DNA from 3 places in the Bradyrhizobium sp. AUGA SZCCT0182 genome. Region 2 is predicted to be linked to each of the others. Evidence: predicted binding sites of a transcription regulator. Region 2 holds the regulator's gene; each other region holds the start of a gene.
What was found. Region 2 encodes LexA, which represses DNA repair genes until DNA is damaged. Its sites were predicted from a motif close to TGTTCNNNNTGTGTTCNG; they were not measured.

Region 1: a site for LexA is predicted at 5,244-5,261, ahead of dinB (DNA polymerase IV). Genes of this name have one in related genera too.
Region 3: a site for LexA is predicted at 2,351-2,368, ahead of ruvC (crossover junction endodeoxyribonuclease RuvC). Genes of this name have one in related genera too.

Annotation. Positions count from the first base shown of each region.
Region 1 is NZ_JAFCLY010000024.1:83,925-93,479, forward strand. Features, by position in the region: gene JQ611_RS24205 (xanthine dehydrogenase family protein molybdopterin-binding subunit) at 1-2,316, opposite strand, end outside; gene JQ611_RS24210 (DMT family transporter) at 2,429-3,355, opposite strand; gene JQ611_RS24215 (helix-turn-helix domain-containing protein) at 3,514-3,888, shown strand; gene dinB (DNA polymerase IV) at 3,955-5,202, opposite strand; gene JQ611_RS24225 (adenylate/guanylate cyclase domain-containing protein) at 5,311-6,510, opposite strand; gene JQ611_RS43060 (TetR family transcriptional regulator) at 6,444-6,902, opposite strand; gene JQ611_RS24235 (patatin-like phospholipase family protein) at 7,250-8,422, shown strand; gene JQ611_RS24240 (PepSY domain-containing protein) at 8,547-9,089, shown strand; gene JQ611_RS24245 (hypothetical protein) at 9,333-9,555, shown strand, end outside.
Region 2 is NZ_JAFCLY010000006.1:5,469-15,023, reverse strand. Features, by position in the region: gene JQ611_RS08765 (hypothetical protein) at 1-239, opposite strand, end outside; partial or broken gene JQ611_RS08760 (GFA family protein) at 517-938, shown strand; gene JQ611_RS08755 (ComEC/Rec2 family competence protein) at 2,507-4,804, shown strand; gene JQ611_RS08750 (hypothetical protein) at 4,847-5,263, opposite strand; gene JQ611_RS08745 (hypothetical protein) at 5,403-5,642, opposite strand; gene lexA (transcriptional repressor LexA) at 5,893-6,600, opposite strand; gene glp (gephyrin-like molybdotransferase Glp) at 6,815-8,026, opposite strand; gene JQ611_RS08730 (HAD-IA family hydrolase) at 8,039-8,665, opposite strand; gene JQ611_RS08725 (hypothetical protein) at 8,819-9,121, shown strand; gene JQ611_RS08720 (NADH:flavin oxidoreductase/NADH oxidase) at 9,191-9,555, shown strand, end outside.
Region 3 is NZ_JAFCLY010000027.1:82,889-92,443, reverse strand. Features, by position in the region: gene ruvB (Holliday junction branch migration DNA helicase RuvB) at 1-289, opposite strand, end outside; gene JQ611_RS25995 (hypothetical protein) at 286-840, opposite strand; gene JQ611_RS25990 (NIPSNAP family protein) at 837-1,154, opposite strand; gene ruvA (Holliday junction branch migration protein RuvA) at 1,180-1,797, opposite strand; gene ruvC (crossover junction endodeoxyribonuclease RuvC) at 1,794-2,321, opposite strand; gene JQ611_RS25975 (YebC/PmpR family DNA-binding transcriptional regulator) at 2,563-3,309, opposite strand; gene JQ611_RS25970 (methyl-accepting chemotaxis protein) at 3,511-5,268, shown strand; gene JQ611_RS25965 (methyl-accepting chemotaxis protein) at 5,464-6,888, shown strand; gene ppk2 (polyphosphate kinase 2) at 7,006-7,926, shown strand; gene JQ611_RS25955 (hypothetical protein) at 7,977-8,618, opposite strand; gene JQ611_RS25950 (TIGR00282 family metallophosphoesterase) at 8,640-9,467, opposite strand; gene JQ611_RS25945 (5-formyltetrahydrofolate cyclo-ligase) at 9,471-9,555, opposite strand, start outside.

The sequences.
Region 1 (9,555 bases), on a different contig from region 2:
CGATGTTCGTGCTTTCTGGATGGCGCTCCACACCAGATACGGCGTCGCCGGCATGTCCAGTTCATTGATACCGAGCGGCGACAAGGCGTCGAGCACGGCGTTCATGATGGTTTGCGGCGCGGCGATGCTGCCGGCCTGCCCGGTTCCCTTCACGCCCAGCGGATTAGACTTTGTTGGCGACGATTCATTCAGACCACCGGCGAAGCTCGGCAAATCCTGCGCGCGCGGCAGCGTGTAGTCCATGAAGGAGCCGCTGAGCAGCTGCCCCTCGGGATCGAACACGATGTGCTCCAGCAGCGACTGTCCGATGCCCTGCGCCACCCCGCCATGCACCTGGCTGAGCGCCACGCGCGGATTAATGAGGCGGCCGAAATCATCGACGATGGTGTAGCGATCGAGCCGCACGACGCCGGTGTCGGGATCGATCTCGACTTCCGCGACATGGCAACCGTTCGGAAAATTGTAGAGTTCGGAACTGTTGGTCGCGCTTCCCTCGAGCCCCGGCGTCAATCCCTCAGGCAGATTGGCGGCATCCCGTGCGGCATCGGCTACCTTGCCGATCTCGATGGCGCGCTCGGTGGATTTCACGACAAAGCGGCCATCGACGAACACCACCTGGTCGGCCGGGGCCTGCAGCAGATGCGCTGAAATCAGCCGTCCCTTCTCGATCAACTTCTCGATCGCCATGACAAGCGCGGTGCCGCCCATATGCATCGAACGCGCGCCGCCATGGCCGTTGCCGCCCGGCAGAAAGTCCGTGTCGCCCTGCTGGAAGCGGAATGCATCGATCGGCAATCCCAGCAGGTCGGCCGCGACCTGCGGATAGGCGGTCTCATGACCCTGGCCGTTGGACTGCGTACCGACCGCCAGCGACACCGTGCCGTCGGCCTCGAACGCGGCCCGCGCCATTTCCAACGGCACACCGCGGGACGTTTCGAGGAAGCAGGCAATCCCGAGGCCGCGCAGCAGGCCGGCTTTGTCCGATTGTTTCCGCCGCTTGCGAAAACCGTCGCGATCGGCGAGCGCGATCGCGTCGTCCAGATTGGCCTTGAAGCGGCCGCCGTCGATCTTCATGCCCATCGCGGTACGATGCGGAAACCTGCTGACGATGTTGCGGCGGCGCAACTTGACGGCATCGATCCCGGTTTTGATCGATGCAAGATTCACCAGCCGCTCGATCAGATAATTGGCTTCGGGCTTGCCGGCGCCGCGATAAGCGTCGATCGGCGGCGTGTTGGTGAAAGCGCCGCGCACTTCGTAAAACACCGAGGGGATGTCATAGACGCCGCCGATCGCGCTGCCGGCCGCGTTGGTGGAGCTAATCGGGCCGCTGGTCGACAGGTACGCGCCCATATTGGCGACCGCCTTCACTTCCAACGCAAGAAACCGGCCATCGGTGTCGAGCGCGAGTCGCGCGCGGGAAAAGAAATCGCGGCCATGCGCCGAGCTGACGAAATCTTCTGATCGTTCGCAGACCCAGCGCACCGGGCGGCCGAGCTTCCTTGCCGCCCACAGCACCAGCACATATTCGGGATAGACGTAGTTCTTCATCCCAAAACCGCCACCGACGTCAGGCACCACCACGCGCAAGCGCTCGAGCGGAATCTTGAAGACGGCGCTAGCTAGCACCTTGCGGGTGTCGTGGACGGCCTGACCGGTCACCGACAGCAGAAACTTGTCGGTCGTGCGATCGTGGAAGCCGATCGCGGCGCGCGTCTCCAGGGGAGCTGCCACGACGCGGTTGTTGAACAGGTCGCATTCGACGATATGCGTAGCCTGCACCATCGCCGCGGCAACAGCCGCCGCGTCGCCCCTATGGAACAGGAAGGCGGAATTGCCCGGCGCCTCCTTCCATAGCAGTGGGGCGTCCGGCTTGAGCGCCGCGGTCGCCATGGTGACGCAGGGCCTGGGCTCATAGGCGATGTCGACCGCTTCGGCGGCCGCCACCGCCGCCTCCAGCGTCTCTGCGACAATCAGGACGACGGGATCGCCGACATGCCGCACGAAATCACGGGCCAGCGCGGGGCGCGGCGGTGCGATGATCGGCTCGACCGCATCAATTGCCGTGACGCAAGGCAACTCGCCGATGCCGTCCGCCGCGAGGTCGGCTTCGGAAAGCACCGCCACAACGCCGGAGAGCACACGGGCCGCGTCCAGATCGAGCCGGGTAATGCGCGCGAAGGCGTGCGGCGAGCGGACCACATGGGCGTGCAACACATCAGCCACGTGATCATTGGCGACGTAGGTCCCGCGCCCGGTGAGGAAGCGATGATCCTCCAGCCGGTTCAGGGACTTGCCTTGATAACGCTCGCGCAACCGCTCACCTCTTTGCCGAAACACCCAAGGTTATATTGGGCGCTTGCGGGGACCGCCACCCTCCTTGCCCCGTCGAATTTGGGTTGCGGACCTGTCGAGCACTTCGCGCGCTCTAGCGGGCTGGACCCGATGACGTCTGCCGAGCCCAATTCCTGTTGGCCGAGACGACACCGGTGCCAACCAGGATCCCAACGAGAACGAGGGCCATACCGGCGACCAGCTCCACCGTCAGCGATTCGCCAAGCATCGCGATGCCCAGCGCCATCGCCGTGATTGGATTGAGCGTCAGATACAAGACGGTCGTCGTTGGAGGCAGCCAGCGCAATGCCCACATGAACAGTGAAAACTGCAGAACACCGGCGACGGTTCCAAGGAACAGCACCGCGATCCATCCTTTTGTACTGATCGCCGGCAAAGCAACGCTGCCTCGCTGGAGACCGACAACCGGCAACAAGACAGCGACGGCAAATACCATCGCCAATGCCGTCACGAAAATCGGCCCGTGGCGCATCAGGGTTGCGCGGCTGAACACGGAGTAGATGGCGGCGCAGAGCACGCTAAGAAGCATCAACCCGTCTCCGACCACGTAATCGGCATTTCCCCGCCCGAATGCAGCGGTGCCAAACGCCACGGCGATACCGGAAAACGCCAGCACGACACCTGCGACCTTCGCGGTTGTCAGCTTCTCGCGTCCAAAGGCAGCTGCGACGATAAGGGTCTGGATCGGTATCGTCGCCAGACCAACCGCGCCGCGCGCGGCCGGCACGTACTGGAGCGACGCATTGAAGGCCCAGGGAAAAAGCACAAAGAACAGAATTCCGAACCCGGCGATCTTTGCACACTCGGATAGCGCAAGGCCGCCGCGCGGCCACATCGCCAGCAGAAACGGCGCAAAGCAGGCGATCGAGATCAGGTAGCGGTAGAAGACCAGCGAGATCGGGTCGATCTCCCCAATGACGAAGCGCGTGGCCACGACGGCAGCGCCTGCGATCAAGGCCGCTGCCGCCGCGGCGGCATGGGCGAGCACAATCCTGTTCATGACGTCGCCACCTCGATCAGCCGCCCGGCTGCCAGCCAGTCACTTTCAAATCGAAAGTTACGCTAGCATGACACTTTAAAAATGCAAGTCGGTCTGATAAATTATCGAAGCACACCGTTCCGGGCAGGTCCGGTGCTGGAAACACGGGCACGTTCGCCATGGCAAAACATGACTTCCGATCGACATGCTCCATCGCGCGCGCGCTGGAGGTCGTGGGCGACAAGTGGACCCTGCTCATCGTTCGCGACCTGATGTGGCACCGCAAGCAGACCTTTCAGGCGCTGCAGGACAGCGCTGAACGGGTCCCCTCGAACATCCTGTCCGAACGGCTCAAGAGGCTTGCGGAATGGGGCCTGGTGAAACGCGAGCCCTACCAGCAAAACCCTGTCCGATACGCCTATCAGCTGACCGACGAAGGAAAGCGCCTGGAGCCCGTCCTGCTGCAGATCATGAATTGGGGCCACGAGCATCTCGGTGGCGGGCGCTACGACCCGAAATCAGGCAAGAGCTGGAAAGCGCGAACCGGGGTTTAAAACGCGCGGCAAGTTCGATCTGTCGCTGGATCGCTCCCGACAACGCTTTCGTATTGAGGGTGAAGTTCACAAGTCCTTTTCGGCGAGTTTGCGAAACGCGTCGGGAACGGAAGAAGAGACGCCCGGCGCCACCGATCCGTAGCCGATCGCATCCCATCCGAAGCGTTCGCGGATTTTATCAACCGCATGGTCGGCCGCCCCACGTGCCATGCCTCTTTTGGTGCCGGGGCGGCGTGCTTCATCGCCAAGTCCGAGCGGCAGTTCGAGCTCCACATTTCGTTGCTCCCCGAGATGCGACACGGAAATCGCCAGGAGCGAGATGGTTTTCTCGTGAGGATGATCGGCGAGGACAGCGCGCACCAGATCCTCGGCGACCTCGGCCAGAATCAGGGTCGCGGAGATTGGTGCGTCGAGCGTGACCGAACGCGTGACTGAATTCAGATTGGCGAAGCGAACGCGGACCGTCACCGTCCGCCCAGGCCTGGACTTGGCGCGGAGCCGGGTGCCGATACGGTCAGCAAGGTGAAGCAGGGTGGATCGAACAACCCGCTGTTCGGCGGGTTTCCTGCCAAGCGCCGATTGCGCTCCTGCCGATCGAGCCCGGCGGTGAGTCTTGATTTCCCGTGGATCACGATTCCACGCCAGCGCCGAAAGTTTCGTCCCTGCCGCGGAACCAAGCACCCGCTTGAGCGAACATCCGGGTGTCGCTGCCAGCTGCCCGATCGTGAGCTCGTCGATTTCAGCCAGCCGTGTCCGCGTCGCCGGACCCACGCCCCACATCAGCTCGACCGGCAGGTGGTGAAGGAATCTGAGCTCCGTGTCGGGATCGACAACGACGAGCCCGTCGGGTTTGGCCACTTGCGAAGCAATTTTCGCCAGATGCTTGGTGCGCGCGACACCGACCGAGATCGGAAGGCCGAGCTCCGCGCGCACGCGTTGGCGGATCGCCGTTGCGATTTCGGCGGGCGGACCGAACAGATGGGTGCAGCCCGCGACGTCGGCAAAGGCCTCGTCGATGGAGATCCGCTCGACGAGGGGCGTGAAATCGCCGATCACCTTGATGGTGGCATCGCCCAGCCGTTGGTATTCCCTGAAATGCCCACTGACAAAAATGAGGTGCGGACAGAGTTCGCACGCTTGCCGTCCCGGCATGCCGCCGCGGACTCCGAAGGCCTTGGCTTCGTAAGACGCGGCAAGCACAACCCCACCACCGACGGCAATGGGTTTGCCGCGCAGCGATGGATCAAGCAGCTGCTCTACCGAGGCATAGAACGCATCCAGGTCCGCATGGAGGATGGTGGCTGTCGTTGCCATCCGACCGTTCGCCCATGACGTTTCGACGAGGTTCTCGCAGAGAGAACATAATGAGAACGAGAACGCCTTGTGTCAAGCGATCGGAGACGCGCGGACATGCATCGGCATTCAGCCGTGATACGCAAACAGCTCGATCGGGTCATTGAAGCCGCGCACCGGATGTTCACCGACGCGTTCGAGATCGAAATCGCTTTCAACAGAGTCGGCGAACGCGCGAGACAGCAGCACCGTTTTCCCTAACTGTTTGGTGAGGGCTTCAAGACGCGACGCCATGTTGACGGCCGGACCGATGACCGTGAAGTCGAGCCGGCTGCGCGACCCGATATTGCCGTACATGACGTCGCCGACGTGGACACCGATGCCGTAGTTCAGCGGCGCACGGCCGGTTTCGCTGTTCTTTTCGTTCAGCGCCGTCATGGCCTGACGGGCCTCAGTCACGGCATGCAGCAGGTTTGCGCAGGCCGAGGGCTGGCTGAGCGGAAAAATGGCGAGCAGACCGTCGCCGATGAATTTCAGTATTTCGCCGCCATGCCGCGCGATCGGCTCCGACATCGCGTCGAAATAGCCGTTCAGGAGATCAATGACGTCATCGCGCGGCCAGTTGTCGGAGATCCGGGTGAAATCACGCAAGTCGCAGATCATGATGGCGGCGCGAACGGTCGTCCCGGTTCCGCGCCTGGTGGCGCCGGCCAGAATGAGTTCGCCGGCGTGCGAGCCGACATAGGTTTCCAGCAGCGTTCGCGCGAGCCGGTTCTTGACCCGGATTTCGCTGACCAGCGCCAGCACCGGCAACAGTTTCAACAGGGCGGCGATATGCGCGGCGTCGAAACCACCTGGCCGGTCGGTTGCAAAGGTCACGATGTGCCGCTTGCCGAGCGTATGGTACAGCGGCCACGCCACATAATCGGTCAGGCCTTTCGCCCGCATCTCGTCATAGACGGCGTGCTTGCGGCCGAGCGCAGGATCGCGCTCGAGATTCTCGCGCACCTCGGTGACACCGTCATGGATTTCGTTGGCGGGACTGCCGATATATTCGGATCGCTCCTGGACATCGTAGTCAACGCGCGCAATCTCGGCCTCGCGCATCCCGTCTTCCCACATGATCCGGGCGCCAAGCCATTGCGGATGGTGGATCAGGATATGAAGCGTCGCCCGTTTGACGGGAATGCCGGCATGCTGGAGCCGGACACAAAGCTCACCGAAAATATTGTCGATGAAGCGCTGATCGCGCGTGCCGTTTGTCAGCCAGTGCACGACGTCGCCGTCAGAATGCGCTCTAACGGGATCGATATTCGGCGGCGCGTCCATATTGGCTCCCGAGTTGTGACCTGGATCGACGGTACGGGATATGTCGTGTCCCCATCCGACAGCGTCAATGCAGTCCGCCGCAATCCGGATGCACGTTTTCGGGAGATCGATAGTTGCCGCGTGTTCAGCGCGGGAGGACGCGGCGGCAACACTCCGAGCATAGCCTTCCAGTTCGGGTAGGACGCCTTGGGACTGTGCCGGATCATCTCGTGGAAGACGCGCTCCTTGGTCTCGAAATAGAAATGGATCGTCCCCTTGGTTGCGGATGCGCGGGCGGCGACGTCCTCGCCTCGTAGCCGTTCCTGACGAATTCCTCGAAGGCCACATCGAGGATCGCGGCAGGTCGTTGCGCTGTCGGCGGGCCGTTCCTTCGTCTTCATCTCAACGCCCATTCACGTAGAGTATCTAAATACCTTCAATACACTGTTGACTTTCGAGTCAGCCAACTTTAGTAAGTGATTACTCACTTGATTGGTTCGGATGTGTCTTATGGCGTCAAAGTGGCCCTGTTGCCGGCGGTGCGTCCGGATGCGTGCGAGGGAATCCGGTCCAGGCCGGAGCAGCGAGAGCCGCGGCCGTCCAGCAATCGCGGGCGCCTGACGGAGCGAATGGTCGCCGCATCCCGCCGTGCCGAATGGCGAAGCGACACCCGATACGCGGCGGGTTGCCCCTGAGCGCTCACTTCCAATCCGGAAATGTCATGAACTGCATCGGTCTTCGGACATTCGTAGCCTTGGCCATGGTTTCAGCGCTCAGCCTTCTCACCGCCGGATGTTCGTCGCTGCCGAGGACGCCGCATAGCGTTGCGGATGCATCCTCCGCGCGCGTGCTCGATCTGACGGATTTGCGCCGCTACGCCGACGAGCCCGCCGCCACGTTCCGGCAATATCCCGCACAGGCCATGCTGCGCGGACCCCGCACCTACCTTGCGTTATCCGGTGGCGGGGCCGACGGCGCCTATGGCGCCGGTGTGCTTATCGGCTGGACCGAGACCGGCAGGCGTCCTTCGTTCTCGATCGTGTCGGGTGTCAGCACCGGCGCGCTCATCGCGCCATTCGCGTTTCTCGGCCCCAGCCATGACGCGACCTTGCGCGAGCTCTACACCAGCGGCATCGCCGAGAGCCTGCTCGACGCCCCGAACCCGTTCAATGCCATCTTCGGGGCGGGCCTGTTCGGCAACGCCCGGCTGCGCGAACTGGTGGCCAAATATATCGATGCCGACTTCGTCGCGGCGGTCGCAGCCGAACACGCCAAGGGGCGGCGGCTGCTCGTCGTCACGACCAATCTCGATTCGCAGCGCACCGCGATCTGGGACATGGGACGCATCGCCGCGCTCCACACGCCCGCAGCATTGAATCTGTTCCGGGACGTCGTCGCCGCATCGGCGAGCCTGCCCGTGGTGTTTCCGCCGATGCTGGTGAGCGCCGAAGCGAACGGCAAGCGTTTCGAGGAGATGCACGTCGATGGCGGCGTGACCGCGCCTGTGCTGACGTTGCCGGAGGCCTACCTGCTGCACGATGCCAAGCCGGGCAAGCTGGACAATCTGCAGCTCTACATCCTGATCAACAACAAGGTGGACCGCGAATTCAAGCTGGTTCGGAATGCCACCGTCGAAATCGCCGCGCGGTCGTCATCGACGATGACGAAAATCCAGACCCGCTCTATTCTGTACAGCACCTATATCTTCGCCCGCCGCAACAAGTTCGGATTCAACCTGACTTACATCGAGGGCGATCAGCCGGCTTCGCCGACCTCCGGCTTCGACACCGCCTATATGCGCTCGCTGTTCCAGTACGGTTACGACAGGGCGCGCGGCAACCGTCTCTGGTCGGTATCCCCTCCGCCGGACGAACTGGAACCTGCGCCGATGTCCGGCGTCTCATCCACGCGGCATCTCGCCAGCGGCGATTGATGTCAGCCCCGACTTTCAATCCGGCACGTGCAAACAACGAAGGCAGCCGATGTCAAACAAGCAACGATTTGCGGTCATCCTTTTCTCCCTCCTCGCGCTTGCTCCGCCGTTTGCGATACCCCCGTTGTCGGCCACGCAGGCCGCTCAGGAGGAAGGCGCAGAGGGCGAGCGCATTCACCAGGAGGCGGTCAACCGCGAGCTCGAGGCATTCCGTGCAGCACAGCTATCACTGCGCCAGGCGATGGGAATCGCTGAAAAGCGGCACGCCGGTTCGAGAACCGCGGATATCAGCTTCGATGGCGCGTCGGGCTCCCCGGTCTATCGCGTGAAGACCGTCCAGGATAACCGTCTCTGGGAACATGCGATCGATGCGAAAACCGGCGACACGATCGGCGCAGAAACGGTGTCACACCTAAAGGACCTCAATCCGGACGACCGGAACAACGTCATGGCGCTGCGGACCGTCCGGCAAGAGCTGTCGGACGCCGTCATCATCGCGGAACAGGTAGCGTCGGGACGAGCCATTGGCGGAAGCCTGATGGACGACAATGGCAAACTCAATTTCGTCATCGTCGTGGTGAGCGGCGGCAGCGATCTGAAGCAGGTCGTTCTCGAACCTCCGCAAGCAAGAGGCCGGGCATCGAACCCCCGCCACGGATCGCGATGATTCCAGCTCAAAGGTCGCGCAAGCCATTGATTTAATGGTCGGAGTGGCAGGATTCGAACCTGGTGTCTGCCTCGGGAGGGGTTGGACGAACAAACCGCCCACGCTTCGCGCCAGCCCAGATCATCGAAGTTTGCATTCGCTCAAATGGAGTATTCATAGTGGAAGCGCCCTCTCCCTTCCTCCCTCGCACCGTCGCTATTGCGACCTTCGTATTCTTCGCACCGGTCGAAAGCTATCTGCGGTATGGCGGGCCAGGAAGGTCTCGCGAGCGCGCATCACACGACGAATGTGTACCTTCAGCAAGGCCCGAAGGACGAGATATCAGCCGAGTCGAAAGTCCTTGGCCTGTTATCGAACGGCGCGGTGGTGCGCGTGACCTACACTGAGCGGCTTCGCCGGACGGCTGGCGCGTGGCAAGCCGCGTGCATTCGCTTCAACCAGCGTCGCGCCGAAAAGCGCGGCACGT
Region 2 (9,555 bases):
AGTTCGTCGGCGATATCCATGGTCACGTCCCGCGACCAGCCGTCGACGGTATTGAAGGCTACGATGCGCGCCGGATGCCCACATTCGTCGTTCATAAGGTCTTGGATCAGCGTCTCGCGATCGGTACCCGCTTCGTCGGTCTCGCGCCATGCTCGGCCTAAACGGGCGCCGAAATCGTCCAGCACCAGATAAACGTCCCGGTCCGCTTCTCGCGGCACGATCGACGGTGAGCGACGCATAACGGAACTCCCGGTCCAGAATACAATGCCAGCCTCCAGAAGGACGAACCGAAGCCGTCAGTCGAAAGCAAACCCATCGGTCTATTCGTTAACAAAAACATTCGATCCCGTGCGTGGGCCTTTGGGGGTAATCCCGGACATTCATGAATCCGGCTTACAGGACCGGGATTCAAGCTAGCCCCGGCGGATTCGTTCCAGGCGGTCGGGAGTCTGGAACTAAATCTGGCCTGCGCGCATTCCGGCTTATGGTTGAAGGGTTGGGAGATAGCAGTGTGCAATGGCAACTACACATAAAGGCGAGTGCTGCTGCGGCACGGTTCATGTGGAGGTATCAGGCGAGCCGGAAGCAATGGGCTACTGCCATTGCAGTTCGTGCCGTTCATGGTCAGGCGGACCCGTCAACGCTTTTAGTCTCTGGAAGCCCGAGGCGGTCCGAATAACATCGGGCATGTAGGAATGTTCCAAAAGACCGAGGTCAGTAAGCCGCAGTACCGTAAAAAATGTGGCGGGCACCTAATGACCAATCACCCGCCCTTGGGACTGGTAGACGTCTTTGCAGCAACATTGCCAACGCTGAAGTTTACGCCGGGCGTACATATAAATTACTCAGAAACAGCTCTGCCCATGCGCGACGGTGTGACCAAGTTGAAGGATGTTCCGAAAGAGTTTGGTGGCTCCGGAGAGGTAATTTCAGAGTAGGCGCGCGCCGCGAATAGTGCTTCTTTCGCCACCGGCAGAAGTTACGAATGATGCACGCCTTGATCAGGCGGGAGCGCAAAGCTTCTCAGTCACCGGTAGCTGCCGAGTCGGGGCGGTGATGGGAACATCATGCCGCGCCGTAATACCGAACCGATGATCAAAACAAGTCGAGGTCAGGGACGCGTTTTTTCAGAGCCAGCCAAATAGCTTCCCGATCCAATACCCGAGACGGGGGATATAAACTGCCTGTGCAGGCAAGTTGGTCTTTTGGCGCCATCGAACAACACGGTAATGCCCGTGTTGGTATGACTCACCTCGACAACGATGCCATTCAGATTAGCCAGTTCCGGGCATCGAGCAGCGCCTAGCTTACTCGTCTTGAAGCGAGTCCCGACAACTATCCTGTCGATTTCCCGAACCATTGCAAATCTTCAAAAATAAATTTCGCTAAAGCGGAATAAAATAATAGGTACCAGCGGACACTTAATGCGTGCCACCAAGTTGGCAAAGATTAAACACCTTAACCCATCATCTTTCCATCACCCGTTTGGGTCAGCGGTCATGCCAAGGTCACCTGCATGTTGCAAGGCGGCGACAGTTCATTGAACCCGCGGTCCCGTGGCACTTAGCGACGCTACCAGCGCAGCCAGAGTGGGAGTGCGGCTCTGTTGCGGAACCGCACTGCGTACGCGCATGCGGGATAAGCAGGCAAGCATGCAAGAAAAGCGAATCGACTATGCCGGCTGGTTTGTTACGCTGTCAGCAGCCCTCACGCGGGCTAAAGAAGCAATGATACCCGACTTAGCCCCGCCCTAACCGGCGGGGTTTTTCGTCTAGAGAGGGCGCCTTGACGCCGATGCCGCCGGTTTCTTGCGCTGGAACGTCCCCACGGCTCACACCAGGCGTATCGGCACCGTCTTCGCCTTCAGCCCTAGCGCCGGTAGTGTCTCGGTTTGAAATTTCGGAATGAAAGAGGCCGCCAAATTGAGGCGACTATCGCAACAGACTCGGCCTTCACCAAGTCTGGCTGCCGACGGCAGAGAAGACTGCGCCCGAAGACGATTTGCTGTTTAGGTCTACTGGGGTGCGGCCGCTAGTTGGGGCGGACTTCGTAGCTGCAAGGACTAGTCCCGCCCAGCCACCGGCGACTGCATCGAGTTCGGAGGCGGTCAATTCGTAAATCGAGGTCTGGTTGGTCATTGTCCCGCTCCATGTTGTGGCGCTGTGCGCCGTTGATCTGGAGCGAGTATGCCGGGTGGCGATCTGACGTGCTGTGACGAGAGTCATATTGACTGCCGATGTCGTCAGAAAATCAACTTTTAACGGTCACCAGTCATCCTGAAGGCAATCGCGGAACGGACCCCAAAGCCCCCGCGAGAGTGATGCGTAAAGGAAACCCGCCGGGGTAGTTACCGGCGGGTTTTTCTTCCCACAGCAGTCTTGAGAGCGCGGGGCTTCGCTCCCGCGCGCGCGGCGCCTTTCCCCTATATTCCACTTCCGTTCTGCTAGCCGGAACCTCACACCTTCCGGTAGCTTTGTCCCCGCGAGCGTATCGTGTGGGTAGCTTGATGTCGGAGCAGGGCAACACGTCGGGCCAAAGGCGAGGCTACGCCGGCACGTGGCCGCCGCGTGGGGCGGCGCCGGTCGGCGGTCTCGCGCCCCAGCGTCTTGCGCTGTGGCCGCCGCTGATCGAGACCTTGCGGCAATGGGCGCGCGCGGAGGCGGGGGCGGGGCGTTTGCTGCCCTGGGTGCCCGTCGCCTTCGGCACCGGCATCGCCTTCTACTTTGCCGCCGACCATGAGCCGGTGCTGTCGGTCGCGGCTGTCACCGCCATCGTGCTGTGCGCGGCGGCGTTCTTGCTGCGGCGGCACAAAATGTTTCCGGTCGCCGTGATGATCGCCGCCGTCGCCGCCGGCTTTGCGATTGCGACCTGGAAGACGGCTCGGATCGCGCATGGTGTGCTGGCGCGGCCGATGTTTTCGGTGGCGCTGACGGGATTTGTCGAAACCCGCGACATCCGCGAGCGCACCGATCGTTTTGTGCTGCGCGTCGTGACCATGGAGAGCGCGCGCGACGCGACAAAAATCGAACGGGTGCGGCTGTCGGTCAAGAAGGGTACCGCGCCTGACGTGGGCAGCTTTGTCGAATTGAAAGCGCGGCTGTTGCCGCCGATGTCGCCGCTGCGGCCCGGCAGCTACGATTTCGGCCGCGACATGTTCTTCTCCGGCATCGGCGCCTCCGGCTTCGTGATGGGCGCGATCAGGACCGCGGAAGCGCCTGATGGCGGCGGGTGGAAGCTGCGCTATTCGGCGTTCATGCAAGGCATGCGGGACGCGATCGATGCGCGGATCAGGACCACGCTGGAAGGCGACAAGCGCGCGATCGCGACCGCGCTTCTGACCGGCCGGCGCGATGCGATCTCCGAGCCCGTCAATGACGCGATGTTCATCTCCGGCCTTGGCCATGTGCTGTCGATATCAGGCTATCACATGGCTGTCGTCGCGGGCGTCGTGTTCTTTGCGGTACGGGCACTGCTGGCGCTGTTCCCGACGCTCACGGTTGGTTTTGCGATCAAGAAATGGTCGGCGGTGGCGGCACTCGCCGCGTCGGCGTTTTATCTGTTGCTCTCCGGCGCTGAAGTCGCGACCCAGCGTTCGTTCTTCATGACGGCCGTGGTGCTGATCGCGGTCATGGTCGACCGCCGCGCCATCACGTTTCGAACGCTCGCGGTCGCGGCCCTCATTGTCTTGACCATCGCACCGGAGGCGCTGGTGCATCCGAGCTTCCAGATGTCGTTTGCGGCGACCCTCGGACTGGTGGCGCTGGTGCAACTCGGCATGCCGCGCCTGTTCGCGCAGCCGGATCATTCCGCGACGGCGCAGGTGGCGCTGTGGGGCGGCCGCGAGATCACGATGCTGCTCCTGGCCTCGCTGGTGGCGGGCCTTGCCACCACGCCTTACGCGGCGTTTCATTTCCACCGGGTGACGCCCTATGGCGTGCTCGCCAATCTCGCGGCGATGCCGGTGGTCTCGGCGCTGGTGATGCCGGCGGGCCTGCTCGGCCTGGTTGCGATGCCGTTTGGTTTTGACGGTGTGTTCTGGGCCATCATGGGCGTCGGCATCGACTGGATGATCGTTGTCACGCAATGGGTCGCGGCCTTGCCGGGCGCGGTTGGTCGTGTGCCGGCGTTCGGCATCGGCCCGCTGATTGCGGCGAGTCTTGGCATCATCCTGCTCGGCCTGTTGCGGACGCCGCTGCGCTATACCGGCGCGGCCGTGGTGCTGGTGGCGGCGGTGTGGGCGGCGAGGGTGCCGCAGCCGGACATCCTGATCTCCGCCGACGGGCGCAATGTCGGTGTCCGCGGCCAGGACGGCAAACTGCATTTGATGCGCGCGGCCAAGGGCGCCGCGAGGGATGGCTTCCTCGTCAAGGAATGGCTGGCGGCGGATGCCGACGCCCGAAAGCCTGCCGATGCCTCGCTCACCGAGGGCGTCTCATGCGACGAGAGCGGCTGCGTGATGCAAGGCGCCGGTGGCGGGTTCGTGGCATTGGCGCTGCGGCCGGAAGCGCTGGCGGATGATTGTGAGCGCGCGGCGCTGGTGGTCACCGCAAGGCAGGCGCCTGCGGGGTGCGGCGCCTCGGTGATCTCTGCGGAGCGTCTGCGGCGGCAGGGCGCCATGGTGCTGCGGCGAAGCGGCAGCGGATTTACCATCGATGCCGTCAAGCTCCGGGGCGTCGATCGTCCATGGTCGCCGGCGATCGCGGGCGAGGGGGACGCGGAAACAACCATCCTCGCGCCGCGCCGTACGGCGCCGCGTGCGGTCGATGCGACCCCGTCGGAAGCGGATCTCCAGGCCGAGGAATAAGGATTCACGTTCCCCGGCGGGGCGCGACCGGCGGCGCGGAATTCAACCGGTGGAAAGCGGTGTCGCCGTGTCCGCCTTCGTTGTTGTGCGCTCGGGAATCGGATGCACCACCGGCAATTGCAGCACGGTGACGCGCTGCCCCTCGCAAAGCTGCGTCACCAGCACATGGCTGCCGTCGGGAAATTCGATCGCGTCGTGGTGACGTTCCTTGATATGCGGATCGATGGTGTTGAACTTGCCGACGCGAAAACCGATCGTCCGCGTCCAGATCCAGCGATTGTCGTATTTGACGTCTTGCGCGAAGGCCAGTTCGGTCCCGGGCAGCATGCAGACCGCGACTGCGGGGTCGCGTTCGCTGGCAAAGCCGCGGGTCGAGGTGCCGCGGAAGGTGGTCGATATCAATGTCTCGCCGACCTCAGCAGGACGCGTTGCCATCGCGTGCAAACTATAGTCACACATCGGATCGCTCCCTCGTAAGAGATAGAGACCCGTGCCTCCCTCGAGGCGCTGGCCTCTATCAGAGTGGACTTGAGCAAAGTCTATTCCTGTTCTGGGCAATAGTGCGACGGAAAGGCCGGCGTGCCCGATCACAAACGCGCTACGGCGGCTGCGGATCTTCGGGCATCGGCGGCAGCGGCAGTTCGAAGGCGCCGAGATGGAATTGCTCCCTTCCGTCGTCGGCAATCCCGGGCAGCGCGACCAGCGTGAACGCAGCCTCCGGATATTGCTGCCAGATCGCGAGATCTTCCGCCGTCACCATCAGCCAGCCGAACCGGAGCATGTAGCGGCCCGGCTCGGTCACGAGTCCAGCCCTCTGCCAGGTGATCTTGGTGATCATACTGCTGACCACGTCTCGTCCCCCCGGTTTTTGCGTCTTCGAGTCGAAGAAAACGCGTCAAACCAACCATCCTTGCCCGCACAGTTTTTGCCGCATTCTGGGCAATTGTGCGACGCGCGGCCCCACCGTTCTCCGTCAGGGCCGGGTCTTGATCTTGCAGCCAACAACGTGGATGCCCGGCACAAGGCCGGGCATGACGAGCTTACGGATGTCGTTACCGAACAGAAGCGCCCGCGAAAGCGGGCCGCCCTCAGTACTTCCGGTACAGCCCGATCAGCTTGCCCTGAATCCGGACCCGGTTCGGCGGCAGGATGCGGACTTCATAGGAGGTGTTGGCAGGCTCCAGCGCGATCGAGGCGCCGCGGCGGCGGAAGCGTTTCAGGGTGGCTTCCTCCTCGTCGATCAGCGCCACCACGATATCGCCGGTGTCGGCGGTCTCGTTGCGCTGGATCAGCGCCATGTCGCCGTCGAGAATGCCGGCGTCCACCATGGAATCGCCGCGGACTTCGAGCGCGTAATGTTCGCCGGAGCCGAGCATGTCAGGCGGTACGCTGATGGTGTGGCTGCGGGTCTGCAGCGCCTCGATCGGGGTGCCGGCGGCGATCCGGCCCATTACGGGAACGGCGACCGGACGGTTGCCATCGTCCTCGGCGGGCGCGCTGGCGGCGCGGACCTTGCCGAGCGTGCCTTCGATGACGCTGGGAGTGAAGCCGCGGCGGCCGTTGCCGTTACCGGCGCCCGCAAGCTCGGGCAGCTTGATGACTTCGATGGCGCGGGCACGGTTGGGCAGGCGGCGGATGAAGCCGCGCTCTTCCAGGGCGGTGATGAGGCGGTGGATGCCGGACTTGGAGCGGAGGTCGAGCGCATCCTTCATTTCGTCGAAGGAGGGCGGCACGCCGGCTTCCTTGAGCCGTTCGTTGATGAAACGCAGAAGTTCATACTGTTTGCGCGTAAGCATCTCGAGCAATCCCCCGGTTGGCGCGTCGTAATTCGTGGTCGTTCAGTTCAGTTGCGAGTGCGGTCTCAAATTCGGAAGTCCAAAACTCCCATTTGTAGACACTAGCTCTCGAAACAAATCATGAACGGACACTATATGTTCGATACATGTTCCGCAACCACTTAATTTCAGGTGAACGCGCGCCGACTTCGCCCGAACAGGCCGCCGCGATGCGTCATTCCGGCAGGCGCAGGAACTCGCATGGCGTGCCTTTCGGCAGCGCCGGCGCAAACGGCGGACGTATCAAAAGCGCCCGTGCCGCAGCGAGATTTCCAAGCAGCGACGAGTCCTGGTGGCTCACCGGCACCGCGATCAACGCACCGTCCTCGCGCTCTTCAAGTCGTGCGCGAAGATAGTCTTCGCGCTGATCGTTGGCGGGGAGATCGCGGCCGAGCAGGGCGGTCTCACGCGCGTGATGGATGGTTTTTCGGCCCGACAGCGCGCGAATCAGCGGCACCAGAAACAGGAAACCACAGACATAGGACGAGACCGGATTGCCGGGCAGGCCGATCACCCGCATCGCCCCGAGGCGCCCGTGCATCATCGGCTTGCCCGGCCGCATCGCGATGCGCCAGAACGCCATGGCGACGCCCTCGGCCTCCAGCGAGCGCTTGACGAGGTCGTGGTCGCCGACCGAGGCGCCGCCCATCGTGATCAGGATGTCGGCGCCCGATGCGCGGGCGCGGCGGATGCCGTCGGTGGTCGCCTCGACCGTGTCGGCGGCGATGCCGAAATCGATGGTCTCGGCGCCCTCGGCCCGCGCCAGCGCGCGCAGCGCATAGCCGTTGGAGTAGACGATCTGGCCGGGGCCCGGGATCGAGCCCGGCATCACCAGCTCGTCGCCGGTGGCGAGCACCGCCACCTTGGGGCGGCTGATCACGGCGAGTTCCGGATAGTTCATGCCGGCGGCGAGCGACAGGTCGCGTTCGGTGAGGCGGCTGCCCCTGGTGAGCAGCACATCGCCCTCGCGGAAATCGGCGCCGGCGGCGCGGATATGCCGTCCCGGTTTGGCGGTTTCCGTGATCGTGACGTGGTCGCCGCTGGCAGCCGTGTCTTCCTGGATGATGACGGCATCGGCGCCATCAGGGATCACGCCGCCGGTGAAAATCCGGACCGCTTCGCCCGGGCCCACCATGCGCTCGAACGGGCGGCCTGCCGCGACTTCGCCGATCACCTTCAGCCGCGCGGAGAGGTCGGCGGCGTCGGCCGATCGCACCGCATAGCCGTCCATCGCGGACATCGCCTGCGGCGGCTGGGTGCGCTTTGCCGCAAGGTCGCGCGCGAGCACGCGATGCCAGGCGGTGTCGAGTGCGGCCATTTCTTCCGCCAAGGGATCGGCGCCCGCAAGGATCGCGGCCAGCGCATCAACGACCGGCATCAGGGCCACGGCAACACCCTCTCAAATTCCCAGCGCGGCAAGCGCCTTTGCGACGTCATCCGGCCCTGTCACATGTACCGCGGCCAGGCCGCGCGCCCGCGCGCCGTCGATGTTTGCGGCGGAATCGTCGAAGAACACGATGCGGGAGGCGGGAACACCGATCGCCTTGACGACATGATCATAGGCCGCGGCATCAGGCTTTCGAAGCCCGATCGTCGATGACAGGTAGATTTCACGGAAATGGCCGAGCACGCCGGCATAGGCCTGGCTGAAATGCACGACATGCGCGTTATTGGTGTTGGAGAAGGCATAAAGCGGCAGGCGTTGTCCGGCGCGCGCCAGCGATGCTGATATGTCGGGCATTTCGCCGGCGAAGATCGCGTTCCAGCCTTCCAGGAACTGGGCGTCCGATATCCCGATGCCGAGTGAGCCACGCAGGCCTGCGAAGAATTCGGCGTCGCTGATCTCGCCCCGCTCGTGGCGATGCCAGGCGTCATTGGGCAAGAACCGCTCGACCAGCTGTGCCGGCTCGCAGCCGGCATGGCCGGCCCAATTGGCCACCACCTTGCCGAAGTCGATATCGAGTACGACGCGTCCGAGATCGAACAGCAGCGCGTCGGCGGAGTTGGGGAGAAGCGGGGCGTTCATGCCAGACGTTTACAAAACTGGACCGCTCTGGGCAACGACTGGCTGCAGCCGGCGAAATGCGTGTTTTCGCGAACAATTTCCGCCCAATCCAGCATTTAGGCTGGCGCGGGAGCTGTGCTATTCGTTTGGCCGGAACGTTTCGGGAGTGATCGCATGAGAATGATTGGCATCGTGGCTGTGATGGTCTTGCTGGCCGGGCCGGCGTTGGCCCAGCAGGCACCCGTTCAACAATACGGGGAGCCGGACAAGGAAAAGTCGCCGTCGGAGATCGCGGCGGCGAAGGAGGCCGAGCGCGCCTACAAGCGGTCGCTGGGCAATATTCCGGAGCAAAAGAGCACCGATCCCTGGGGAACCGTGCGCAGCGACAATGCCGCCCCGAAAGCCGCAGCCAAGCCGCCCGCGAAGCCGAAGGCAGCCAAAACGGATATCAAGACCGAGACCACCGCAAAACAATAACAGCCGCCCGCCGGCAGCTTGCCGGGACTGGGGTGCCCAGGATTCCAGGAAACCGGCGAGGACGCTAGAATGTCGAACACGCTGCTGTTTTCGCCGGTGACGATCCGCGGCGTCGAGCTGAAGAACCGCATCGTGGTGCCGCCGATGCACCAATATTCCGCCGTGAAGGGGTTTCCGACCGACTGGCACCTGATGAACTCAGGCAAATTCGCCGCCGGCGGGGCCGGGCTTGTCGTCGTCGAGTCGACCAAGGTCGAGCGCCGCGGTTGCGGCACGGTCGGCGATCTCGGCATCTGGGACGATGCCTTTGTCGAGCCGCTTGGCCGCCTCGTTAGATTCATCCATCAGCAGAATGCGGTCGCGGGCATTCAGCTCGGCCATTCCGGGCGCAAGGCGCGCGCGACCCGGCCGTGGGAAGGCGACCGGCCGCTGCA
Region 3 (9,555 bases), on a different contig from region 2:
CGAGGTCGCCGGCCTTGGCGATCACAGGTCCGGAAGTGGCGCGAAAGCCGACGCCAAGTTCACGCGCCACGATCTGCGCCAGCGTGGTCTTGCCGAGACCGGGAGGGCCGACGAACAGCACGTGATCGAGCGCCTCGCCGCGCTTGCGCGCCGCCTCGATGAAGATCGAAAGGTTTTTGCGCGCCTGCGCCTGGCCGACGAACTCGGACAGCAATTGCGGGCGCAGCGCGGTGTCGCCGACATCGTCGCTGCGGCGTTCGGGGGTGACAATGCGGGACGGCGTGTTCATGCGGCAGTTCTAGCACGATGCAGGGGTTTCGCGAGCCACCAGCACAGGCTGGCCGGAATGACCGCCAGCACGGCAAGGATCGCTGACAGCGACAGCGCCTGTCGTGCAGACCGGACATCCGGCAAAATCACGGCCGATGATTCCGAGGGCACCAAGAATATGCCGAATACGACGAAACCGGCGACGGCAATGGCCGCGGCGAGCCACGCCATCCAGATCATGTTGATGCCGCCATAGACCGCAGCCAGTGCGAATATCAGGCCGGCCGCGACCGATGGCAGGAACGACGCGAGCATCGTCGCCAGTGCAAGCAGCACGATCGCGACAGAGACGATGGTGCGCAGTGCTTCGAGTTCGAGAAGCGCGAGAAACATTTGCAGCAGCGCGGCTCCGAAACCGACCACGATCAGCGAAATCAGCGCCGCAATCGTCAGCGGTCCTGCAATGGAAAAAATCAGGACGATGCCGATCGCGCGCGCGAAACGCCCGGCAACGGCGCCTGCCGAATAGTCGCGACGTTCTGCCGTGACGTTGCGGGAGGGCCTGGTCATGCGGCCGTTTTCGGAAACAATGGCCGGAAAAATGACCGTTCATAACGGATGAAGCAGCGCGTCCGTTTTGCAAAGGCGACCGCCTTCTGGCAGTCGGGATCGGTGCTGGCATCCTTACGATACTGTTCATAGGCCGCGAGGCTCGGAAAGCTGAACATCGCCAAAGCGACGTCGCTCTCGCCTTCGGATGGCAGAAAGTAGCCGTGATGGACGCCGCCGAAGCGCGGCAGCAGCTCCAGCCACATGGCGCCGTACGCCTCGAAATCGGCGAGCTTGTCCGGATCGAGCCGGTAACGCAGATAACACGTAATCATTTTGTAATGCTCCAGCGCAGTTCGCTCACTTCGCGAGTTCCTTCAGGCCCAAGCGGATCAGCTGCGCTGTTTCCGCATTCTCGCCGGCGCTGCGCGAGGCCGACGCGATGGCGGCCGCGGCCTGCGGCTGGCCGTAACCGAGATTGACCAGCGCCGAGATCGCGTCGGTGACCGGGCGCGGCGCGCGGTCGTTGTCGATGGCGCCGGAAAGATGCACCAGCGCCGGATCGACGTTGGCAAAGGCCGGCGCCTTGTCCTTCAATTCGGTGACGATGCGCTCGGCGACTTTCGGGCCGACGCCGGGCGTGCGCGTCACCGCGGCCTTGTCGCGCAGCGCGATCGCATTCGCAAGCTCGGCCGGCGGCAGCGTCGAGAGCACCGCCAACGCCACCTTGGCGCCGACGCCCTGCACGGTCTGCAAGAGGCGGAACCATTCGCGCTCGATGTCACCGCGAAAGCCGAACAACTTGATCTGGTCTTCGCGCACATAGGTCTCGATCGAGAGCACCGCGGCCTCGCCGGGCGCGGGCAGCGCCTGCAGCGTGCGCGACGAACAGTGCACCTGATAGCCGACGCCGCCGACGTCGAGGATCACGTAGTCCTCGCCGTAGGAGTCGATCAGGCCTTTCAGTTTGCCGATCATAGGCCTGCCACCTTCAGCCGCAGCGCCGTGCCGGCGCGGTGATGGGCGTGCGTGATCGCGATCGCCAGCGCGTCGGCGGCGTCGGCGGATTTCGGCTCGGCCTTCGGCAGCAGGATCTTGAGCATGACAGCGATCTGGTTCTTGTCGGCATGACCGGCGCCGACCACGGTCTTCTTGACCTGGTTGGGCGCGTATTCGGCAACCGATATGCCGAACATCGCCGGCGCCAGCATGGCGACGCCGCGCGCCTGCCCGAGTTTTAGCGTTGCGACGCCGTCCTTGTTCACAAAGGTCTGTTCGACCGCAGCCTCCATGGGGCTGTAGTCGCCGAGCACGGCAGCGAGGCCTTCATGGATCGCGAGCAGCCGGCTCGCCAGCGGCAGGTCGTCCGGCGGCTCTACCGAGCCGCAGCCGATGAAGACCAGGCGGTTGCCCTCGGTCTCGATCACGCCCCAGCCGGTGCGGCGCAGGCCGGGGTCGATGCCGATAATCCGGACGGGTTGGCGAATCGGAGGAGATGTCATGGCCTGTGATAACGCCATAGCACCGTGAACGAAACATAAAGAGAACAGTCATCCCCGCTAAAGCGGTGGGACGTGCCCCGGACGCAACGCAGTGCGCCGCGTTTGCGGCGTGGTGCGTTGCTGAGCCGGGGCCCATCCATCAGCTCATTCTGCGGAGACATGGGTCCCCCGATGCGCAATTGCGCATCTGAGCTCTGCGGAGCAGCGCTCCGCGCTGCACCGCGTCCGGGACACGAGATCCCTACCCGCCCATCTTCGCCATCAGCGCGTCCGAGACCTCGAAATTGGCGTAGACGTTCTGCACGTCGTCGTGCTCGTTCAAATGGTCGATCAGCTTGAGCAGCTTCTCGCCGGTCTCGTCGTCCACCGGCACCGTGTTCTGCGGCTTCCAGGTCAGCGCCGCCTTGCGGGCCTCGCCGAATTTCGTCTCCAGCGCCTTGGCGACCTCGCGAAACGTTTCCTTGGAGGCATAGATTTCGTGGCCGCTCTCGCTCGAGATCACGTCGTCGGCGCCGGCTTCGATCGCCGCATCCAGCATCTCATCGTCGGAGGCCACCTTGGCGTCGTATTCGATGATGCCGGTGTGATCGAACATGAAGGAAACCGATCCGGTTTCGCCGAGGTTGCCGCCGGACTTGGTGAAGTAGGAGCGGATATCGGAGGCCGCGCGGTTGCGGTTGTCGGTCAGCGCCTCGACGATGACGGCGACGCCGCCGGGGCCATAGCCCTCGTAGCGAATCTCGTCGTAGTTCTCGCCCTCGCCGCCGCTCGCCTTCTTCACGGCGCGCTCGATCGAATCCTTCGACATGTTTTCCTGGCGAGCGGAAATGATCGCCGCGCGCAGCCGGGCGTTCATCGACGGATCAGGCTGGCCCATCTTGGCCGCGACCGTGATTTCCCGCGCCAGCTTGCCGAACAGTTTCGACTTCTGGGCATCCTGCCGCCCCTTGCGGTGCATGATGTTCTTGAATTGGGAATGGCCGGCCATGCGGGTCTCTTGGATTCGTTCGTGAGCGGATTTGGATGAAAACGCGGCCTTATAGGCCGACAACCGGCCAAAATCAAAGATTCACGGCCGTTTTGGTACTTAAGTAGTGCCCCGTATGCCGGAATATCAGGCAGTTGTTAACCATGACTTCATGCCCGGATGAGAGGATGCGCCCCACATTCTCAACTTTTAAGAGCCCTCATGGCGTTCGGTTTATTTCGAAAGCGAGAGCCGGAAGCGACCACGGCTGCCGTCGAGCTTAAGGTTCCGGCGGTTGCGGCTGCGGCCGACGCGCCCGCGCCCGAAGGCGATTCAGCCAAGGAAATCCTTGAACTGCTGGAACTCGAACTCGGTGGCATGATCCGCCAGCTCGAGCGCGCGGCCCATTCGGTCGCCGGGGGCGCCGAGGCGACCGCGGCCACACTGACCACCATCCGCCACCGCACTGACGCCCTGACCGGCCGCACCACCGCAGCCCAGAGCACCGCAACCACCTTCTCGCAGGCCGCTGACAAATTCACCCATTCGGCCCAGGGCATCGGCGAGCAGGTCCGCGATGCCGGCAAGCTCGCCGACCAGGCCAGCGAGGCCGCCCGCGAAGCCAGCGCCAATGTGGACCGGTTGCGCGAATCGTCCGCGGCGATCGGCAATGTCGTCAATCTGATCGCGCAGATCGCAAGGCAGACCACGCTGCTGGCCCTCAATTCCACCATCGAGGCCGCGCGCGCCGGCGAAGCCGGGCGCGGCTTTGCCGTCGTCGCCACCGAGGTGAAGGCGCTCGCGGTGCAGACCCAGAACGCCACCGAGGAAATCACCAGGAAGATCGAAGCGCTGCAGCGCGACGCCGCCGGCTCGGTCGACGCCGTGCATCGGATTTCGCAGGCGATCGAGTTGATCCGGCCGGTGTTCGACAACGTCAACGGCGCGGTCGCCGAGCAAAGCCAGACCACCGGAGAAATGTCCGACAATGCCGCCTCCGCGTCGCGCTTCATCGTCTCGGTCGGCGAAAGCGCCTCCGAGATCGGCGTCGCGACCAAGGAAGCCGAAGCGCATGGCGAAAACGTCGCCAATGCCGGAAGGGCGGTCACGACCTTTGCGCAGAAGCTCAAATCGCGCTGCGCGGTGCTGCTGCGCCAAAGCGAGCGCCAGGGCCAGCGCAAACAGGAAAAGCTGCCCTGCAGCCTCCAAATCGAAATCCAGACCGCGCGCGGCCTGATCACGGCGCCGGTCTACGAGATTTCGATCGACGGCATCCTGATCAGCGGTCCCGACGCCGAAAAGCTGACGCCCAACCAAAGCCTCGACGCCACGCTGCCGGATATCGGCGCCTGCAAAATTCGCATCAGCGAGCGTTCCAAGGCCGGCGCGCAGGCGCAGTTCGAGCGGCCGAACGCCGCTTTGCGCGAGGCGATCGAAGACAAATTGTGGGCGATCCACGACGAGAACACCGAGTTCGTCACCCGCGCCATGGAAGCAGGCGCCGCGTTGACCAGGATTTTCGAGCAGGGCGTCGCCAGCGGCGCGATCTCGATCGAGGACATGTTCGACACCAACTATGTCGAAATATCCGGCAGCAACCCGGTGCAGCACCGCACCAAAATTCTGGACTGGGCGGACCGCGCGCTGCCACCGTTCCAGGAAGCCTTCCTCGCCAAAGACAAGCGCATGGCGTTCTGCGCTGTCATCGACACCAACGGCTATCTGCCGGTTCACAACAAGATCTATTCGCATCCGCAACGTCCGGGCGACGTCACCTGGAACACCGCCAACAGCCGCAACCGCCGCATCTTCAACGATCCCGCGGGCCTCGCAGCCGGCCGCAACCAGCGCGCCTACCTGGTGCAGAGCTACGCCCGCGACATGGGCAACGGCAACACGGTGATGATGCGCGAGATCGACGTGCCGATCCGCGTCAAGGGCCGCCATTGGGGCGGGTTCCGTACAGCCTACAGGCTCTAGATTCTTGATTGACGCGTTTTCTCGACGCGAACCGGTATCAACCCCCGGATCAAGTCCGAGGGCATGCTTCGCTCGAAAATGCTCCAGTTCGCTCTCAGGCAAGACACCAAGGCGCGAATCGCGTTCTAGACTTGCAATTGGAATGCGCTCGCCGCGGTGAGCCGATCATCGGCTCTGACTGGAGAAAGCTCGAGCATGTCCTTTGTGCAGCGTGCGGTCCTGGACACTCACTCCAACCAGACACTGGCCGAACGCCTCATTGACCAGCTTGCCGACCGCATCGGCGGGCTCGGCGTGGAACTTGCCGATATCGCCGGCAACGTCCAGGAGGTCGCCAGCCGCGTCGCGAACCAGTCGGACCGGTTCCACCACTTGCAGAAGACGGCCCAGACGATGGTCTCGGCCAACCGCGACATCGCCAATGCATCGCAGGCGGTGCAATCGACCACGTCCGCAGCCGTCGGAGAGATCGTTCAGTCGCGCAGCGCGGTGGATACGGCCGTCAAGCACATCGCCGAACTCGTCGACGCGGTCGGCCGTATCGAGGCCCGGCTCAGCGCCGTCGGCTCGGCCCTGTCGCAGGTTGCAAAAGTTTCCGGCTCGATCGAGGCGATTGCGAAACAGACTAACCTTTTGGCGCTCAATGCCACGATCGAGGCGGCGCGCGCCGGAACCGCCGGCCGTGGCTTTGCCGTGGTCGCGAACGAGGTGAAGAGCCTGGCGGAGGGGACGCGCCAGGCCACGCAGCAGATTTCCGAGACCATGCGCGATCTCGACGGCCAGATCGGCAGCCTGATCGGCGAGAGCAGCGACGCCTCGCTCCGCGCCAAGAGCGCTGGTGAAGGCGCACAGCAGATCAGCGGCATCATCGCGCGCGTGCACCAGGGCATCGCGTCCGTAGGCTATGAGATCGACGGCGTCGCCAAGGCCGCGACGTCCAATCTCGGCCATTGCGACCGCGTGATCGAGGAACTCGGCCAGCTTGCCCAGGGCGTCGATTTGTCCTCCAGCGAGCTGAAGCAGGCCGACGGACGGGTGGCGAAGCTGCTCGAACTGTCGGAAGGCCTGATCGCATTGATCGCCGACAGCGGCGTCGAGACTTCGGATGCGCCGTTGATCCGCGTGGTGATCGACACCGCAAAGCAGATTTCCGACGCGTTTGAGGCCGCCGTCGCACGCGGCGAGATCACGGTCGAGCAGTTGATGGACGAGAAATACCGCGAAATATCAGGGACCGATCCGAAGCAATATCTGACCGACTATGTCGCCTTCACCGACCGCGTCCTGCCTTCGATCCAGGACCCGATCCAGAAGAGCGATCCGCGCATCGTGTTCTGCGTCGCCTGGGCCAAAGGCGGCTATCTGCCGACCCACAATCCGAACTACCGCCTGCCGCAGGGGCCCGACCCCGTCTGGAACAACGCCAATTGCCGCAACCGCCGCCTGTTCAGCGATCGCGCGGTGAAGAAGGTGGCGACGAACACAAAACCGTTCCTGCTGCAGACCTATCGCCGCGACATGGGCGGCGGCAATTTCGTGCTGATGAAAGACCTCTCCTCGCCCATCCACGTGCGCGGCCGCCATTGGGGCGCCTTCCGCATGGGTTTCCGGCAGTCCTGAGCGACAGACGTCAAAACGCCTTGCCCGGCGCGCGCTGTCACACCCCTGACATGCGCATTTGAAACTAACGGTGATGCCGTGCATTTCCTTTTGCGCTTCCCTGGGCGGAGTATCCTGATGACCGAAAAACCAGTCAATGGCTCGATCCATGATCGCATCCACGCGGAAATGATGGACAGTTTCGACGAGGAACTGGAACTCGAGATCGACGACGACCGCCTCGACGCGCTGACCAACGAATTCGAAAGCCATTCCGCCGAGGAGACCGTCGACCGCCGGCTTTATTTCAAGGAACTGTTCCGCCTGCAGGGCGAACTGGTCAAACTGCAGAGCTGGGTGCAGCACCAGAAGCTGAAAGTGGTTGTCATCTTCGAGGGACGCGATTCCGCCGGCAAGGGCGGCGTCATCAAGCGCATCACGCAGCGGCTGAACCCGCGGGTCTGCCGGGTCGCCGCACTGCCGGCGCCGAACGAGCGCGAACGCACCCAATGGTATTTCCAGCGTTACGTCTCGCATCTGCCGGCCGGCGGCGAGATCGTGCTGTTCGACCGCAGCTGGTACAACCGCGCGGGCGTCGAGCGGGTGATGGGATTTTGTACCGAAGCCGACGTCGAGGAATTCTTCCGCTCGGTGCCGGAATTCGAACGCATGCTGGTGCGTTCCGGCATCATCCTGATCAAATACTGGTTCTCGATCACCGACGAGGTACAGCATCTGCGCTTCACCATGCGGATCCACGATCCCCTGAAGCAGTGGAAGCTCAGCCCGATGGACGTGGAGGCGCGCAGCCGCTGGGAGCAGTACACCAAGGCCAAGGAAGCGATGCTGGAGCGCACCCATATCGCCGAGGCGCCGTGGCACCTGGTCGAGGCCGTCGACAAGAAGAAGGCGCGGCTGAACTGCATCGCCCATCTGCTTGAACAGATTCCCTACAACGAGGTCCCGCAGACCCCCGTCATCCTGCCGCCGCGCGTGCGCAATCCGGATTACCAGCGCGGTCCGGTCCCGCCGGAGATGTACGTACCGGCGCGCTACTGAGCGCGTACCGCTAATCCGGCAAACCCGCGTCCGGACCGCTGGCCCGGAATCTAGCGCAGGGCTGCGGGCAATTCGAAGCCCTTGTACTCGCGCAGCAGCATCGCCTTGAGCACCGGCATTTCCGGCTTGGCGTCGGGCCCGGGCAGCGGATTGCTGTCCGCCTTGATGAAATCCGGTGGCGTCCCCGGCAATTTGTAGAGATTGAAGCCGTTCCGCCGCACCGCGAAATCGGCCTGCAAATAGCCGTCCGCCATCATGGTGCCGGCAGGCGCGAGGTAGAATCCGTCCTCACGATAGGGCCCGAGCATCGAGTAGGTCTTCGAGCCTTTCCGGACTCCGCTGAGCTGGCTGCTCAACCTGATCAGCTCGGTTTCGCGGCCGTCGATATTCACATAGACCCGGCGCAGCGGCAGCTCAGCTGAGTCCTGCGTCACCACGCTGACGAGCACGAGCACATGCTTGGCGAGCGCGCGGTGTTCTTCGGGACTGGAAGCCCAGGAGAAATCCACCGAGGATCCTCTTGCCGCGCCCTTCGGCGCGACCTTCGCCGTGTCGATCGCGGACTTCTCCAGTCGCCCGGTCATGTCTTGCAGCGATACCGGGTCCTGCGATACCGGGCGCTGGGTGAGCTCTTGCGCGGACGCCGCCTGCGACAGCAACAACGCCAGCAGGAAGACCAGAAACCTTTGCATCACACCTTCTCGTAACCCGGTTCAGTGGCCGGTCCAAAATCCCGGCACTGCCGGCTCCAGCCTGCCGCCCGCCCGCACTGGCGCTATTCGCAGCGCCAGTCCGGTGGCATCGTCGGTTTCGACCGCGACCCCGCTTAGTGTCGCCACACCGAACGCCGGTTCGAATCGGCCGGAGGGAATGCCGGTGACGAAGCGGTGCAGCGGCTCTTCCTTCTGCATGCCGATGATCGAATCGTAATCGCCGGTCATGCCGGCGTCGCTCATATAGGCGGTGCCGCCGGGCAGCACCTGATGATCGGCGGTCGGAACGTGGGTATGGGTGCCGACCACGAGGCTGGCGCGGCCGTCGCAGAAAAATCCCATGCCCTGCTTCTCGCTGGTCGCCTCGCCATGAAAATCGATCACGATGGCATCGGCGGCCTCGCGCAGCGGACAGGCGTCGAGCTCCTTGCCGACCGCGTTGAAGGGATCGTTCAGCGGCTCCATGAAGACGCGGCCCATGGCGTTGATGACCAGCGCACGCTTGCCGTTCTTGGTATCGATCAGGGCGGCGCCGCGGCCCGGCGTATGGCGCGGAAAGTTCAAGGGGCGGATCAGGCGCGGCGCGCGCTCGATGAACACCAGCGCCTCCTTCTGATTCCAGGCGTGGTTGCCGAGCGTGACCGCATCCGCGCCGGCGTCGAGGAAATCCTGATAGATCGCCTCGGTGATCCCGAAGCCGCCGGCCGCGTTCTCGCCGTTGACGATGACGAGATCGAGCGACCAGTCTCTGACCATGCCGGGGAGATGCTCGGAAATGGCGGTGCGGCCGGTCTTGCCGACGACGTCACCGATGAAGAGGATGCGCAAAATTCAGCTCCGGAAATCGAACACTTTCTTTTCCGTTAGCACAAAATCCAGCGCCACGTCGTGCGGCTGGGCCGGAACCGCCTTTATT